One region of the Microbacterium sp. ARD31 genome, then DNA from elsewhere that is predicted to be linked to it. Evidence: riboswitches for the same ligand, from Rfam matches in the RefSeq annotation. Region 1 holds a riboswitch; the other holds the start of a gene.
What was found. A riboswitch is a leader RNA that binds a small molecule or an ion and turns the genes downstream of it on or off. The one in region 1 is predicted to bind cyclic di-AMP.

Region 1 (3,392 bases):
TGCCCGGCTCGGCGCTCCCGCCATCTGGGCGGCCCTCGCCGACGACGGGTTCCGTGCCCACGCTGCCGTCCAGGTCGCGGCCGTGCCTGCGGACGGCGAGGACCCCGTCGACGCCGCGGCGCGGGCGTGGCTCGTGCGTGACGAGGGGTGGGAGTCGCTCGTCCGGGACGTCGTCGCCGACCTGGAGCGCGCGGACGCCGAGGACGACAGGGTGCACGGTGACGTCGCCCGGCTCAGTGCGCAGGTCGCGGCGCTGCAGGCCGAGCTCGCGTCGCTCAGGGCGGACCACCGCAGCGAGGTCGAGGCGATGCGCGCCGACCACAAGGTGCTGCGCCAGCGGCTGGGCCAGGCGCGCACGGCCCAGCGCGACGCCGAGGAGCAGCGTGACCAGGCGCTGGCGGCCCGCGACGCCGCCGCCTCGGCCGCGGACGCCGCGGTCGCCGCCGCGGAGGCCGACGTACGCCGGATGCGCGCGCAGGTCGAGCAGGCCGAGGGCGAGCTCGCCGCGTCCCGCCGGGACGGGCGCGCCCAGCGCGACCAGGCCACCGTCCGGGCGCGCTACCTGCTCGAGACCGTGGTCGAGGCGGCCACCGGACTGCGGCGCGAGCTCGGGCTCCCGGCGGTCGAGGGCACGCCGGGCGACCTCGTCGAGGCCTCGCTGGCCGTGCCCCACGCCGCCCCCGCCTCCAGCGCCCCTGGGACTCCTGCGGTGCTCGAGCAGACCCTCGCGCTGCCTCGGGCCCGGCTGCTCGTCGACGGCTACAACGTGACCAAGCAGGCGTGGCCGACCGCCAGCCTCGAGGCGCAGCGGAGCCGGCTCGTGACGGCGCTCGGGCCGCTCGTGGCCCGCACCGGTGCGGAGACCACGGTCGTCTTCGACGCGGCGTCGGCGGCCAGCCGCACGGTGATGCCCGCCCCGCGCGGGGTCAAGGTCGTCTTCAGCCCGGCCGACGTCATCGCCGACGACGTGATCCGCCAGCTGGTGGCGGCCGAGCCCCGGGGGCGGGTGGTCGTCGCGGTGACCGACGACCGGGCCCTGGCCCAGGACCTCACCCGGTCCGGCGCACGCGTGCTGCCCACCTCGGCACTGCTCGGGTCGGTGTCCGCCTGAGGCGTCGTCCCGACGCGCCGCGACACGCCGGAGGGGGCGTTGTCGGTGGGCCCTGCCACCGTGTGGGACATGACGACACGGATCGACTGCGACACCTGCGTGGTGCGCGGCCTGCACTGCCACGACTGCGTGGTGAGCGTGCTGCTGGGGCCCCCGCCGGAGCTGACCATCGACGAGGACGAGATGGCCGCGCTCGACGCGCTGGCCTCCGGGGGACTGGTGCCGCCGCTGCGGCTCGTCGACCCGGTCGCAGGGCCGGTCATCGAGTCGGCCTGACACGCCCGTCGACGAATCGTGGTGAAGATTGGCGGGGCCCGCGATCCCGGTCTAGGGTGTCCCTGGCGCTCGTGGAAGTGGGTCACCCGGACCCGCGCGGGCGTCGCGCCGAGTTGCAGCCCACGTCCCCCGCACCACCCGTGGTCTGTGAGCCGGGGAACCACACTTCCCCCTGGGGTGAATCCCCTGTGAGGCGCACTGCGCGAGCGGTGCGTGGAGCAGGGGTAGGACACGTCGTGCCGAACCCGTCAGCTCACCCGGTAGGCGTACGACACCCCGAGGAGTTCCCCCGCTCGTGGCTCACACCCGCAAGCGAGCTGGCGCGACCGTGCTTGGTCTCTCCGCGATCGCTGCCATCGCTCTCGTGCCTGCGACCCCTGCGCAGGCCGACCCCGACATCAAGGACGTCAAGGCCAAGGTCGACCGCCTCTACCACGAGGCCGAGGCGGCGCAGGAGCGCCTCCACGACGCCAACCTCGAGCTCGCCGACCTCCGCCGCGACCTCGCCGGCCTGAAGGCCGACCAGGCCCGGCAGGACGAGCGGCTCGACGCCGTCCGCGACCAGGTCTCCGACGCCGTCGTGCGCCAGCTCGAGGGCGAGGGCATCTCGACCGTCGGGCAGATCGTGGTGTCCGAGGACCCGGGGTCCTTCCTCGACACGCTGTCGACGATGTCGTCCTTCAACGACCTCCAGGCATCGCTGCTCTCCGACTACGACACCGAGCTCGAGGCCCTCGAGATCCGGCGCGAGGCCACCGACGCCCGCACCACCGAGATCGCCGAGCTCACCGAGCAGCTGAGCACCGAGAAGGAGACGGTCGACGACAAGCTGGCCGAGGCCAAGAGCCTGCTCTCCGACCTCGAGGCCGAGGAGCGCGAGCGCCTGCTCGCCTCGCGCAGCGGCGTCTCCCGGATGCCCAGCTCGGTCCCGGCGTCCGGTCGCGCGGCCGCGGCCGTCCAGTACGCCATGGCCCAGGTCGGCGACGCCTACGTCTACGGCGCGATGGGCGAGAACGCCTTCGACTGCAGCGGCCTGACGATGCGCGCCTGGGCCCAGGCCGGCGTGTCCCTGCCGCACTCCTCGAGCGCCCAGTACGGCTCCGGCCCGCACATCGCGGCCAGCGACCTGCAGCCCGGCGACCTGGTGTTCTACTACAGCCCGATCAGCCACGTCGGCATGTACATCGGCAACGGCATGATCGTCCACGCCGCCAACCCCGGCACCGGCGTCGCCGTCTCGGGTCTCTACTCGATGCCCTACGTCGGCGCGGTCCGCCCTGGCTGACACGCCGACCTCGAAGGCCGGTCGTCCACTCCTGTGGGCGGCCGGCCTTTCGCTGTGCCTGGTGGCCACGCTGGCGCTCGCCCTGCTGCTGCGCGACCCGCGGCACGAGGTCGACACCGGCCCCGTCGACGTACCCCGCGCGAGTCCAGCCGAGGCCACGGCCGTGCTGCAGCACCTCATCATGGCGCTCCGCTCCGGTGACCAGCAGGCACTGGGCGCGCTCGCCCCCGAGGGCGACGACGCCGCGGCCGGCCTGCTCCGGGGCATCGGTCGCAACGCCGCCGCGCTCGACCTGCGCGAGGTCACCGCGCGCTACGTCGACCAGGCAGGGACGGTCACGCAGGACGGTGCCTGGACCGGGGTCGCCGAGGTCACCTGGCAGCTCGGCACCCATGACGCCGCACCGTCGCGGGCCGACGTCTGCGTCGCCTTCACGCCGTCGGGCGACGGCCTGGCCATCGCCGGCTTCGGCGGTGGCCCCGCCGACGGGCCGGGGCGCGTGCCGCTGTGGCTGCGCGGCGCGCTCGCGGTCGTGGAGGCCCCCGGCGTGCTGGTGCTGGCCGACGGGTCCCGCGCCGACGCCGCCGCGGTCGCCGCACGCGTCGAGACCGGCATCCGCGTCGTGCGCCGGGTGCTGCCCGGCTGGTCCGCTCCGGTGGTCGTCGAGGTGCCGGCCAGCGCCGCCGACCTCGACGAGACGCTCGGCGCCACGCCGGGGAC
Region 2 (3,392 bases), on a different contig from region 1:
TCGAGGGCGGCGCCGGGACTCCCGGACCGGGCGCTACTTGGCGAAGGTGACGTTGCCGTTGGCGGCGGGGACCAGCTCGATCCACACCCGGCCCGCGGGCACCGTGAGGTCGCCCGACCTGGTGGCCAGCTCGATCGCGCCGGTCAGGCCGTCCTTGGTCCACGTGCCCCGGATGACCCGGCCGCCGTGGAACAGCAGCGCGGCGCCGGTGCCCTCGAACTTGGTCTCCGGGACCGGGTAGCCGGCCGGGTCGCGGTAGCCGGCGTCGCCGACCTTGACCCGCAGCACGAGCACGGAGTCGGCCGGGAACTGGTCGCCCTCGGCGGCGTAGGAGTCGGTGTTGACGTAGCCACCGCCCTGGAACTGCCAGGAGGTCGAGTGCGCGCCGAAGTCGGCGGTGAGGGTGCGCGCCTTGCCGCCCTTGGGCAGGTCGGCCTTCGTGCCCCAGGGCAGGTACGGCGGCGGCTCCTCGTCGGCCTTGAGCCGCTTGGAGATCTCGCCGAGGCGGGCGAAGAGGTTGTAGGGGGCCGAGCGGGAGCTCTCGCGGTAGACCCCGGGCGCGCCCTCGGTGATCCACGGGATGCCCGCGGCGCGGACGCGGTTGAGCGTGACCTGCGCGGCGCCGCTGGTCACCACGGTGGCACCCTCGGGCACGATCCCGATGTCGCTGGCGCGCATCGACCGGACCGGACCGATGTCGGAGGGCACCGTGGAGTAGTAGAAGGCCGCGAGGCGGGTGTAGCCGCCCTCGACGAGCTCCTCGACGACGAGGTCCGCGGCCCCCAGGCCCACCTGCGGGGCGCTGGAGGACGTGTTGTCGACCTTGGTGACGATCACCGGGTGCTTGGGTGCCTTGCCCGTGCGCTCGAGACCCGTCAGGGGCCAGTACGTCGGCTCGGGCGGCTCGCTGGTCGCCTCCGAGCTGGGCTCCTCGGGCGACGCCGCGGGCGCCTCCTCGTCGTCGCCACCGCCGCACGCGGCGAGCAGCAGCGAGGCTGCGACGACCACGGCCGCGACGGCCTTGGACGAGGAGGTGTGGGGACGGTGACGCACGGGGGACTCCGATCGAGCGGGGGTTTGCTGCCTAGCAAGTGTGGGGGCGCGCCCTCCCCGAGGAGGGAAGGCGCGCCACAGGGTAGATCAGCAGGATGTGCCTACCAATCCGAGCCTTTCACCGGCATCCGGAGGCGGCTCAGCGACGGCGCAGCGTGCCGCCGAACCAGCGGGAGGTCCACGGCACCGCGACGCGCACGCGCTGGCCCGAGCCGGGCGCGTGCACCATCACCGCGTGACCGCGCGACCAGCGCAGGAAGATCGCCGCGTGGTAGACCCCGCCGCTGCCGTAGAAGAACATCAGGTCGCCGGCGCGCATGTCCTTCTTCGCGATGCGGCGGGCGAAGCCGGCCTGGGCGCCGGACGTGCGCGGGACGTCGAAGCCGGCGCGGCGGTAGCTGTAGAAGACCAGGCCGGAGCAGTCGAAGCGCGACGGCCCGGCACCGCCGTAGGCGTAGGCGTCGCCGCGCTGGCGCATGGCCGTGTCCTTGGCGCCCACGACGCGCCGGCTGACGCGCTTGCGGGCGGTGACCTTGGCGCTGGTCTTTGCGCTGGTCTTTGCGCTGGTCGGGGTCGTGGCGCCGGGGTCGCGGGTCACGGTGTCCCCGGCGGCGGTGGCCGGCAGGGCGGTCATCGTGGATGCGGTGACGCCGAGTCCGGCGAGGGCGAGCGCGCAGGCTCGCGCCGTACGAGTGATCGCAGGCATGAGTGTGTGTCCTTTCCCACGCCTGTGAGGTGAGCTGTCGGGTTGGGGCTGGAAAGTGCCCCGCCACCGGGTGGTGGCTTCACCCCGAGCCGGGCGCGCGCTGACCTGGGCCTGCGCGGACCGGCGTGGAACCTGTGGGTCCCCCACTCCTGCCCTCGACGTTCTCGGGGGACCGTCCCGGTGGGGCAGGACTCGGCGTTGCCCGGGACGGAGGTGCTGAAATCGCCATCCAACGTGGCAGACCCCGTCCCGTGGTCCAAATCGCGGTCAGCCGAGCTTGCGCCCGCCGTCCACGTAGAGCGTCTGCCCTGTGATGAACGACGCATCGTCGCTGCAGAGGAACGCAGCCGCTGCGGCGATGTCCTCGGGCTGGCCCACCCGGCGCACGGGGGTCGCCTCGGCGTTGACGCGCTGCAGCTCCTCGGGCTCCATCTTCAGGCGTCGCGCGGTGGCGTCGGTCATCTCGGTGACGATGAACCCGGGCGCGATCGCGTTGGCGGTGATGCCGAACGGGCCGAGCTCGATGCCCAGGGTGCGGGTGAGCCCCTGGATGCCCATCTTGGCGGCGGAGTAGTTGGCCTGGCCACGGTTGCCGAGCGCGGAGACGCTCGAGAGGTTGAGGATCTTCCCGTACTTCTGTTCCACGAAGCGCGACTGCGCGGCCTTGGTCATGTTGAAGACGCCCTTGAGGTGCACGCCCATGACGAGGTCCCAGTCCTCCTCGGTCATCTTGAACAGCAGGTTGTCGCGCGTGATGCCGGCGTTGTTGACCAGGATGTGGATGCCACCGAGCTCCTCGACCACGCGCTGCACGGCTGCCTCGGCGGCGGCGCCGTCGACGACGTCGCAGCCGATGCCGATCGCCCGCGCGCCGTCGGTGAGGTCCAGCCGACCGGCGGCCTCCTGGGCGGCGGACTCGTCGAGGTCGAGGATCGCGATCGAGGCTCCCTCGCTCGCGAAGCGCTGGGCGATGCCGAAGCCGATGCCTCGTGCTGCTCCGGTGATGACGGCGACTCGCTGGTCGAAACGGCCCATGGGAACTCCTGCGCTCGAGGTGGAAAATCGGTGAAGGAACTGCGCCGATCAGGCTATCGAGCCGCCCGGCTCGCTACGGTGTGGGGATGGGCCGGAGGGATTTCGGGGCCGCTGCGGTCGTGGCGGTCGTGATGGCGCTGACTGCTGCGCTCGTGGCGTGGACGCACCACCTGCCGTTGCGCGACCCCGACGGGGCCTCGCTGCCGACGTGGTTCCGGCTGCCGGTGATCGTGGCTTCTGCCGTCCTGCTCGACGTGCTCGCCCGGTGGGCGCTGGTCGTGCGGCGCAACCGCACGTTCATCGGCACCTCGGTCAGGTCGGTGCTGGTCGAGCGGTGGAACCGGGACCAGATCTGGTTCACGCTGACCGGCCTGGTCACCTGGTACGTCGCCTACGTCGCGTTCCGCAACCTCAAGAGCTTCGTCCCGTTCGTCACCGACCGCATCGCCGACCCGGAGCTGGCGAGGATCGACCGCGTCCTGTGGCTCGGCCACGATCCCGCGGTGCTGCTCCACGACGTGCTCGGCACGTCGTGGGCCAACTGGGTGATGGCCGCGGTCTACCTGATCTGGATCGGCCTGGTTCCCGCGAGCCTGGC

Region 2: linked by a shared signal. The riboswitch ahead of Q9S36_RS30410 (NlpC/P60 family protein) and the one ahead of Q9S36_RS26520 (NlpC/P60 family protein) in region 1 are both predicted to bind cyclic di-AMP.

The regions. Positions count from the first base shown of each region.
Region 1 covers NZ_JAUZVE010000014.1:26,246-29,637, reverse strand. The annotation lists gene Q9S36_RS26530 (NYN domain-containing protein) at 1-1,111, shown strand, start outside; gene Q9S36_RS26525 (hypothetical protein) at 1,181-1,387, shown strand; cyclic di-AMP (ydaO/yuaA leader) riboswitch at 1,505-1,673, shown strand; gene Q9S36_RS26520 (NlpC/P60 family protein) at 1,752-2,672, shown strand; gene Q9S36_RS26515 (hypothetical protein) at 2,734-3,392, shown strand, end outside.
Region 2 covers NZ_JAUZVE010000019.1:25,619-29,010, reverse strand. The annotation lists gene Q9S36_RS30420 (TetR/AcrR family transcriptional regulator) at 1-50, shown strand, start outside; gene Q9S36_RS30415 (DUF3048 domain-containing protein) at 34-1,053, opposite strand; gene Q9S36_RS30410 (NlpC/P60 family protein) at 1,193-1,759, opposite strand; cyclic di-AMP (ydaO/yuaA leader) riboswitch at 1,766-1,930, opposite strand; gene Q9S36_RS30405 (3-oxoacyl-ACP reductase FabG) at 2,027-2,794, opposite strand; gene Q9S36_RS30400 (phosphatase PAP2 family protein) at 2,881-3,392, shown strand, end outside.